DNA from 3 places in the Janthinobacterium sp. BJB401 genome. Region 1 is predicted to be linked to each of the others. Evidence: predicted binding sites of a transcription regulator. Region 1 holds the regulator's gene; each other region holds the start of a gene.
The links. The regulator FNR, encoded in region 1, switches genes on or off when oxygen is low (the NO sensors DNR and NnrR bind a similar motif). The targets are predictions, from matches to a motif close to TTGATNNNNATCAA.

Region 2: a site for FNR is predicted at 1,543-1,556, ahead of cqsA (alpha-hydroxyketone-type quorum-sensing autoinducer synthase). Genes of this name have one in related genera too.
Region 3: a site for FNR is predicted at 1,161-1,174, ahead of cydD (thiol reductant ABC exporter subunit CydD). Genes of this name have one in related genera too.

What each region holds. Positions count from the first base shown of each region.
Region 1 is NZ_JABXFH010000003.1:67,653-70,927, forward strand. It holds gene ccoG (cytochrome c oxidase accessory protein CcoG) at 1-929, shown strand, start outside; gene HWE17_RS03310 (FixH family protein) at 1,076-1,600, shown strand; gene fnr (fumarate/nitrate reduction transcriptional regulator Fnr) at 1,604-2,362, opposite strand; gene HWE17_RS03320 (response regulator) at 2,602-3,275, shown strand, end outside.
Region 2 is NZ_JABXFH010000004.1:203,943-207,217, reverse strand. It holds gene HWE17_RS05050 (MarR family winged helix-turn-helix transcriptional regulator) at 1-209, shown strand, start outside; gene cqsA (alpha-hydroxyketone-type quorum-sensing autoinducer synthase) at 231-1,478, opposite strand; gene HWE17_RS05040 (sensor histidine kinase) at 1,631-2,929, shown strand; gene HWE17_RS05035 (response regulator) at 2,933-3,275, shown strand, end outside.
Region 3 is NZ_JABXFH010000007.1:155,222-158,496, forward strand. It holds gene HWE17_RS28610 (PEP-CTERM sorting domain-containing protein) at 1-260, opposite strand, end outside; gene HWE17_RS07495 (GbsR/MarR family transcriptional regulator) at 549-1,100, opposite strand; gene cydD (thiol reductant ABC exporter subunit CydD) at 1,239-2,927, shown strand; gene HWE17_RS07505 (amino acid ABC transporter ATP-binding/permease protein) at 2,924-3,275, shown strand, end outside.

The sequences.
Region 1 (3,275 bases):
CCATCGCCCTGTGGACGGGCTTTACCTTTGTCGGCTACTTCACGCCGATCAAGGAACTGGCGCAGTCGGTGACCACCTTGAATTTCGGTCCCTGGGAATGGTTCTGGGTCTTGTTCTACAGCCTGGCAACCTACGGCAACGCGGGCTGGCTGCGCGAGCAGGTGTGCAAATACATGTGCCCCTACGCGCGCTTCCAGAGCGCCATGTTCGACCAGGACACCCTGATCATCACCTACGATGCCAAGCGCGGCGAACCACGCGGCGCCATGAGCAAGAAGGCCGGCAACAACGACAAGCTGGGCGACTGCATCGATTGCACCCTGTGCGTGCAGGTGTGTCCGACCGGTATCGATATACGCAACGGCCTGCAGTATGAATGCATCGGCTGCGCCGCCTGCGTCGATGCCTGCAACAGCGTGATGGACAAGGTCGAGCGGCCGCGTGGCCTGATACGCTACAGCACCGACCATGCGATGGAAAACAACTTCAATTCGAAGCAGATACGCCAGCGCGCCATGCGCCCGCGCGTCCTGATCTACACTTCCATCCTGGCCCTGATCATCATCGCCGTATGTACCTCGCTGGCCCTGCGCACGCCCCTGAAAATGGACGTGATCCGCGACCGCGGTTCGATGGGACGCGAAGTGGAAGACGGCATGATCGAAAACGTCTACCGCCTGCAGATCATGAACACCTCGGAGCAAAGCCAGCATTTCAAGATCAGCGCTTCCGGCTTGCCGGGCCTGACCTTGCTGACGCGCGAAGAAGTGACCTTGCAGCCGACGGAAACGCTGGGCTGGCCGATCCGCCTGCGCGTGCCGCACGGCGTCGGCGAGAAGGGGTCGAACAAGATTGCGATCGAATTGCAATCGCTGGACAACCCCTCGCTGCATGTGCGTGAAAGCGCGGTATTCATCGTGCCGCGGTGATGTTGATTCGGGGTCGGACCCTCTGGGTCCGACCCCGGTATTTCGCCGTAGGGGTAGCATTCAACATGCGGTAGGTTTACTGCATTTTCAACCCAGAAGCAAAAGCTGGGGTCAGACCCAAAGGGTCTGACCCCAAGGAGAACAAAATGTCCGACAGTCTGAAACTGCAAGCCCCCGCCGATCCCTGGTACAAGCATCGCTGGCCATGGCTGCTGATGATCGGTCCCGGCCTGTCCGTGGTCGTCGGCAGCTTCATGGGCTATATCGCGTTTACGCAACCCGATGCGCTGGTGGTGGGCGACTATTACAAGCAGGGCAAGGCGATCAACCAGGATTTGAAGCGCGACACGATCGCCAGCGACCTGGCGATGGCTACCAGCTTGTCCTACGACGTGGCGTCAGCGCGCCTCAGTGGTTCCGTGCACAGCTTCGGCAAAGCTTACCAGGGTCCGCTGCAGCTGCACCTGGCGCATGCGACGCTGCCGGAAAAGGACATCAAGCTGCTGGTGCGGCCCGATGCGGCCGGCAATTTCTCGGTGGCGCTGCCGATGCTCGAGCGCAGCCGCTGGCAAGTGCTGGTGGAAAACGACAAGCGCGAGTGGCGCCTGTCCGGCATCTGGACCTGGCCGCTGCAACGCAGCATCGCACTGCATGCCGACGAGGAACTGTAAGCCTTATTTGCAGACGTCGGTACCGGCCGTGATGGCCTTCAGTTTTGCCGGCTGCAAGATTTCAATTTCTCGGTTCGAGACGCGCAGCCAGCCTTCCTTCTTGAATTTCGACAATAAACGGCTGACGCTTTCGATGGTCAGGCCCAGGTAGTTGCCGATTTCCTCGCGCGACATGCGCAGCTGGAATTTGCTGCTCGAATAGCCGCGCGCTTCGTAGCGCGACGCCAGGTTGACGATAAAGGCGGCAAAACGCTGCGTCGCCTGCATATTGCCCAGCAACAGCATGACGCTTTGCTCGCGCGTGATTTCCTGGCTCATCATGCGGTGGAAATGGCGCAGCAAGGTCGGCATATTGCCCAGCAATTGTTCCAGGCTGGAAAACGGGATTTCACACACTTCGCTGTCTTCCAGCGCCACCGCATTACAGTGGTGGCGGTCGGCGCTGATGGCGTCCATGCCCAGCAGTTCGCCGGCCATCTGGAAGCCCGTCACCTGCTCTTCGCCGCCCGGATTGATCTGGTACGTCTTGAAGTGCCCCAGGCGGATCGCGTACAGATTCTGGAACGAGTCACCGATACGGAACAGCGAGGCGCCGCGCACGATCTTGCGGCGGCGGCCGATGATCTGGTCCAGCCTGTCCATGTCGCCCATATCGAGGCCCATCGGCAGGCACAATTGATGCATGCTGCAGGTCGAGCATCGCGCACGCAACGCTTCCACGTTCACTGTAGGCAAGGTTGGAGTGAGTAGCGCTTCAGTCATGTCGGTACCTTTTAGAAAATGCAACAACAAGTTTACTGCATACAGGGTTGCCGTGTGCCAATTTCACCGCAATTTCGCTGAATAAACGACGTTCCGACTTTAATTATATGGCAACATCGTCAAAAGCCCATGCGGGGAGGGCAATTTGCGCGGCGCCGCTTGCCAAGCTGGGGCATTGATAGGAAAATTCCTGACAGCATTACTTGCCGCCTGTGCCGCCCGGTACTGAAAAGGAAATCATGAAGCCTCTCGGCATCAAAGCAAAAGTCGCGCTGGCCACCAGCCTGACCTCGATCGCCATGATCGCGCTGGTCACCATGATCCAGGTGCAGCACATGCGCGACGATTTCACTAAAGTACTGCTGAGCCAGCAGTCATCCCTGATCAGCCGTACCGCTGCCGAGCTCGACGACAAGCTGGGCATGCTGCTGCAGATCGTCACCCTGACGGCCCGGCAGCAGCCGCCGGAACTGATCGCCCGGCCCGCCCAATTGCGCGAATACTATTCGCGCCGCTCGATGCTGGTGCTGTTCGACGACGTGCTGGTGCTCGACGCGCAAGGCGCCGTCGTGGCCGACATGCCGGAAGTGCCGGGGCGCGCCGGCATCAACGTTGCCGAGCGCGAGTATTTCCAGACCGTCCTGCGCACGCGCCAGCCCATGATCACCGAGCCGATGCTCGGTAAATCGAGCGGCATGCCCATCGTGCAGATGGTGGCGCCCGTGCTCACCGCCGATGGCCAGGTGGCCGGCGTGGTGATCGGCGTGCTGCGCCTGTACAAGGACAATCTGCTGGGGCGCCTGCGCTCGGAAAAGGTCGGCAAGAGCGGCTATTACTTCATCCTCACGCGCGGCGCCGTGCCGCGCTACGTGCTGCACCCCGATACCAGCCGTTTGCTGCAGCCGCGCCAGCC
Region 2 (3,275 bases), on a different contig from region 1:
TGATGCCGCTGGAAAAGATTGGCCTGGTGGCGCGCCAGGCCGATGCGCGCGACGCGCGCGTCGGCTATGCCGTGCTGACGGCCGCCGGCCTGGCATTGCTGGAACATGCCAGCGCCACGGCGCAGGCGGTGGGACGCGAATTGCTGCACGACGCGCCGGCGGAACAACTGGCGGCGCTGTCGGCCATCCTCGGCAAGCTGGCCGGCTGACGCTGCCAGCCTGCCTGCCGCTTACACGAGCGCCAGCTTGCGCAGGCGCCGCGTCGACTGCCACTGTTCCACGCCCGCTTCGGCGCGAATGGCGGCGCAGCCCACCAGCACCCGGTCGATGGCCGCCTCGTCGAGTCCCGCGTTCAGGGTCAGGCGCACGAGGGCGCGGTTCTTCGCCGTTGCCGGGGCGCAAAACATGGCGCCGAAAATACCTTGCCGTTCCAGCGCCTGGCGCAGGGCCAGGGTGGCAGGTTCGCCGCCCGCCTCCAGCGCCACGATCTGCTCCGTGCCATCGCTGACGTTGTAGCCCAGTTCGCGCAAGCCTTCGCGCACCTGCAGCGTATGGCGCCGCAAGGTGGCGCGCCGTCCGTCGGCAGCCATGATGAAATCGAGCGCCGCGCCCAGCCACGCCAGCTCATGCGCCAGCAGGCAGGAACTGAAGATGGCGGGCCGTGATTCGGACAAAAAATAGCCCTTGAAGCGGCTGGAACAGCTGATGAAGCCGGCCCGGCCCGCGAAGGCCTTGGCCAGCGACGCCGTGCGGAAATGCACGCGGTGGCCCAGGCCCCACGCTTCCACCAGACCGGCGCCCTGCGGGCCATGCGTGCCCAGCGAGTGCGACTCGTCGACCACCACCACGCAGTCGCTGCGCTCGGCGATTTCGAGCAATTCCAGCAGCGGCGCCAGACTGCCGTTGGTGCTGTACAGGGCGTCGACGACGATCACGCCGCGGCCATGCTTTTCCACTTGCCGCCGCAGGTGGGTCATGTCGTTGTGCAGGAAAGGCACGGCCTGGGCCTGCGCCGACAGCACGCCTTCCCACAGCGAGGCGTGGGCCTGCATGTCGAGATAAACGGGAATGCCGGGGCTGGCGATACACTGGATCAAGCCCACGTTGGCCGCCATGCCGGACTGCGCCAGGATGCCGTCCTCGCAGCCCATGAAACGGGCCAGCCGGCTTTCCAGCCGGTGCTGTTCGCTGCCTTCCTGCAAGTACACGGCCGACATCAGCATGCCGCCCGCATGCGCCTGCAAGGATGCCACCTGGGCCGCCACCAGCGCCGGCTCCGCGGCGATGGACAGGTAGTCGTTGCCGGCCAGAAAAATGGCATGGGCCGGTGTCGGTTGCCAGGCGTGGGGATGCTGGCCGCCCAGCAATTTTTCGATGCGCGTGATGTGATGCGCATCCATGCGCCGCACGATGTAGTCTGGCAGGCAGTGTTCGGCACGGGCGAACGACGGGATGGGCAAGCTGGTAGCGATGGTCATGAGTTTTCTCCTAGGGAAATGTTTGCTGCGGATTAAAGCCTTGACCGTCTCGCCAACCCATCCATTGACGTATATCAATGTCCGGCGAGATAACCGTTCAACCAGGAAAATTTACGCGATGATAATGTTCTGAAGAGAATCAAGGCAGAGTCATGACGCAGCAATTGCAAGCACGATGGACATACTGGCGCAGGCGCCTGCTCCATTCGCTGCTGCATGAGCGCATGCCGCATGAAAACCTGGCTGGCAGGGTCGCCATGCTGGCCGCCGTGGGCACGGTGGCGATGCCGCTGTACTATTTGCTGTGGCATTACTTTTTTCCGCAAGCCTATGAAAACCTGACCTTGCGCCTGACGGGCGTGGGCATCTGCGTGGCCGGCCTGTTTGCCCGCCGCTTCTCGGCCCGCTGGCTGTCGCGCTACCTGCTGTTCGCGCTCAGCTACATCCTGCCCTTCTTCTTTACCTTCATGTTTGTGATGAACCATGCTTCGTCCATCTGGAGCGAATCGCTGCTGATCGGCCTGGTCGTGCTGTTTCATTTCGAAACGAAACTGGCTTGCCGCGCCTACCTGATCGGCACCAGCGCCGCCTGCCTCGCCGTCATCCTGCAAGGGGAAGGCGGCTTCCTGCTGCAGCGTGAAGTGCTGCAGCAACTGCCCGTGCACTGGTTTACCATTGCCGCGCTGTCCGTGGTGAAAGTGGGCAGCAAGGTGCTGGAACGGGAACGGCTGGCAGGCCTGGCGGCCGGACTCGGTTCCGTGGCGCACGAGCTGCGCACGCCGCTGACCAGCGTGGAAGCCAATGTGCGGGGCATGCGCCGGCTGCTGCCGCAGCTGGCCGGCCAGGTGGACGACATGCCCCCGCTGCAGGAAGCACTAACACGCATCCAGTTCGAAGTGCGCCACATGCAGCACATGATCGATTTGTTCCTGATGAGCGCCAGTGCCGTGAACCGCAACCTCCAGCCCAGCCAGGCACTATCGATGCTGGCAATGGTGAATTCCGTGCTCAAGCGCTACCCATTTACCGGCAACAGCCAGCGCGGCAGCGTCAAGGTTGACGTGCGCGCCGACTTCCAGTTCGCGGGACAGGACGAACTGTGCGTGGTAATCCTGCTGAACCTGCTGAGAAACGCGCTGAAAGCCATCCAGCGGGCCGGCAAGGGACGAGTGCGCATCGTCATCGACGGCGCCCGTCCCGTGCCCAGGCTGCTGTTCATCGACACGGGCTGCGGCATCGCGAAGAATCGCCTGCCGCTGATCTTCGAGCGTTTTTACTCCTATCCCGTACATAACGGCAGCGGCATCGGCCTGGCCCTGTGCCAGCAGATCGTCACGGCCTGGCAGGCGCGCATCCGCTGCGTGTCGCGCGAGCACGCGTATGCGATTTTTATCCTGGAGTTTCCCCAGCCCATGCCGGCCCGCTTCCAATCCTCTTTCCCCGCAAGGTGACGCATGCAACTGCCCGTCTACACCCATCCGACCCTGACCGTATTGATCGACGACAGCGATTCCTTCCTGAAAAGCCTGGCGTTCCAGCTCGATCCCGGTCTGGCGCGCAAGACCTTCCACGACACCAGCAGCGCCCTGCACTGGCTACGCCAGAGCGCGCAACCGGGCGAAACGCCGCTGCACGTCAATTTCGACACGCAAAACCTGCCGCCCGACCAGTGCAACGTGGCGCTCGACATCGAGCGTATCTGGCGCATCAGCGGCCAGGCGCAGCGCTTTGCCGTGCCCTCCGTGCTGGTGGTCGATTATTCGATGCCGCAGATGAATGGCCTGGAATTTTGCCAGG
Region 3 (3,275 bases), on a different contig from region 1:
GAGACGGCCGCACCCAGGCTGATGCCGAAAACGCTGTTGATTTGGCTCTGGATGTTGGCTGGACTCTGCGGCACGAGATTGTCGTCATAGTATTTCACCATGGTGGCTGGCGACGGCGAGTAAGTGACGGTGCTGCCTTCGATGCTGAAACCGCTGGCCGGTCCCACGTCGATCCATGTAGCTGCCTGTGCCATGCCCATCAAGGCCGCAAGGGCGGCCAGTATGGATGTCCGTATGGCAATGCTTGTTATGCTTTTCATGAAAATCCCCTTTGGTTTTATTGCAGGCATTTCACTGCTTCAGGGTGCGCGCCGTCCGGTCAGGGAGGTCGACTTGTCGCCCGGTCGCCTTTGCGTGAGTACGCATATGCAAGCTTAGTCTTGATATAAATTAATACAATTTAAATAATACTATTGGCATGCTTGACAACATCGCATACGGCTATGTATGGCTGTGCTGGCGAGGGCCTATGCGGGAATAGACATGGCGTGACAAGGCGTGCCAGCTTGTGCTGGCAACGCCTTGAGTGGGAAGAGGGGAGGCGGGTTTCAGTCGCTGTTATTGCTGACGCCAAACAGGCGATCCTTGGCGTTGAGCAATTTTTGCACCTTGGCGCCCATTTTCATCAGCTGCGCCATCGATTCGGGCGACAGGCGCTGCAAGTCGTCGAACCAGGTGTTGGCCAGGTCGACCAATTCATACATTTCGCGCATGCGCTCCTGCGCATACTGGTCGACGGGTTCCGTGGCCGGCGCCAGCAGCGATTCGCGCAGCACCGTCAGGGTAGGGGCCACTTCGCGGCGGCGGCGCTCGGCGGCCACCACGCGGAAGATTTGCCACACATCGCCCAGCGAGGAAAAATACTCGCGCCGGTCGCCGGGAATGCGCGACTGGCGTATCAAGCCCCAGCCCTGCAATTCCTTCAGGCCGATGCTCACGTTCGAGCGCGAAAAACTCAGGTGTTCCGCGATTTCATCCGCGTGTAAAGGGTGCTCCGCGACAAACAACAAGGCGTACACTTGCCCCACCGTGCGGTTAAAGCCCCAGCGGCTGCCCATCTCGCCGAAATGGCTGACGAAGGTCAGGATCAGCGGCGTCATTTGGATATGTTGAGTTTTCATAATTATCTGAATTTTTTCACGCCACACCCGCAGGGTCAATTGATATATGTCATGTTTCGCAGTATTATACAAAATATCGAATTTACAGAAAATTCTGAAAACTCAAAAAGTATAGAGATGCCGACCACGCCACTGTCTTTGCCCCGCTTTATTCTTCCCCGTGCCGCCAGCCTGGCGCAGGGCGGCGCCGCCTTGTTGTGGCTGCCCCAAGCGGCCTTGCTGGCCTGGGCCGTGCAAGCCATGCTGGACGGTGCAGCGTGGCGCGCTGCCTTGCTGCCTGCCGCTGGCGTGCTGCTGCTGGGCGTGCTGCGGGCCGGCTGCGAAGCGTGGGGCGCGCGGCGCATGTATGCGGCGGCGCGCGTGCACCTGTCCACCTTGCGCGCGCAAGTGGCGCAAGCGCTGGCGCGCCGTTCGCCGCTGGACCGCCAGCGTGCGCAGTCGGGCCAGGCGGCCAGCGTCATCGCCGAACAGGCCGAAGCCATCGTGCCGTATCTGGTGCGCTACAAGCCCGCGCGCTGGAAAGTCATGCTGGTGCCGCTCGTGATCCTTGCCGTGGTGACGCCGCTGTCGTGGATCGCCGCCTTGATCCTGCTGATCGCCGCGCCCCTGATTCCCGTCTTCATGGCCCTGGTCGGCATGGGCGCGCAAGCGGCCAGCCGCGCGCAGATGGTGGAAATGGGCAGCATGAACGCCTTTCTATTGGACCGCCTGCGCGGCCTGGCCACCCTGCGCGCGCTCGACGCCGTCGATGCCACGGCCGAACGGCTGGACGCCTCGTCGCAATCCGTGCGCCGGCGCACGATGGTGGTGCTGCGCATCGCCTTTTTGTCGTCGGCCGTGCTGGAACTGTTTTCCGCGCTGGGCGTGGCCATGGTGGCGGCCTTCATCGGTTTCTCCTTGCTGGGCAGCATCAATTTCGGCACCTGGGGCCGGGAACTGACCTTGGGGCAGGGCCTGTTCATCCTGCTGCTGGCGCCCGCGTTTTTCGAACCGCTGCGCGAACTGGCCGCCGTCTGGCACGACAAGGCGGCCGGCGAAGCGGGCCTGGCCGGCCTGCACGACCTGGCGGCCGACGGCGTGCCGCTGCCCGGCGCGGAGGTCCTGTCTGCCGTCGTCTCCGCCGCCGCCATGGCCGTGGCGCCGCCGCCCGCTATCGACATCCATCAACTGCGCTTTGCCCACCCTGGCGAAGCGCCCGTGTTCGACGGCTTCGACCTGACGGTGCGTGCCGGTGAACACGTGGCCCTGCTGGGCGCCAGCGGCACCGGCAAGACCACCTTGCTGTCGCTGCTGGCCGGCTTGCTGCCCGCCAGCGGCGGAGACATCCGCATCGGCGGCGTGCGCCTGACCGACAGTACCGTCAATACCTTGCGCCAGCGCATGGCCTGGATGGGCCAACGCCCGCACGTGTTTGCCGCCTCCGTCAGCCAGAACGTGACCCTGGGCCGCACGGGCGCCAGCGCCGCGCAAGTGACGCAGGCGCTGCACCTGGCCGACCTGGCTGCCGTGGCGCAGGCGCAGCCGGCCGTCATGCTCAGCGATGGCGGCCAGGGCTTGTCCGGCGGCGAAGCCGTGCGTCTGGCGCTGGCCCGCGTGGCCCTGCATCCGCATGCCGACTTGCTGCTGGTCGATGAACCGACGGCGCACCTGGACAGCGAAACGGCGGCGCGCGTCACGGACGCCTTGCTGGCACTGGCGCAAGGCAAGACGATGATCGTCGCCACGCACGACCCCGTGCTGGCTGGCCGCCTGCAGCGCACGGTGCAGGTCGATGCCCTAGCCCTGGCGCAGGAGCAGCAGGCATGAAAACTTCCCTCATATCGAACCCCGTGCTGCGGCAATTGCTGCTGGCCCAGCCCGGCAAGCTGATCGGCGGCGCCTTGCTGGCGGCCCTGACGGCGGTGTCCGGCATGGCCTTATTGGGCTTGTCCGGCTGGTTTATCACGGCCACCTCGATTGCCGGTCTGCATGCGTCGACGGCGATCCTGTTCGACGTCTTCGGCCCGTCGGCCGGCATCCGCCTGCTGGCCATCGGCCGCACGGGTTCGCGCTATGCGGAACGCCTCGTCACGCACGACGCCACGTTCGCCGCGCTGGCCAGCATCCGCGTGCGGCTGTTCCGTGGCTGGTCGCACCCGGAAGCGGCCAGCCGGC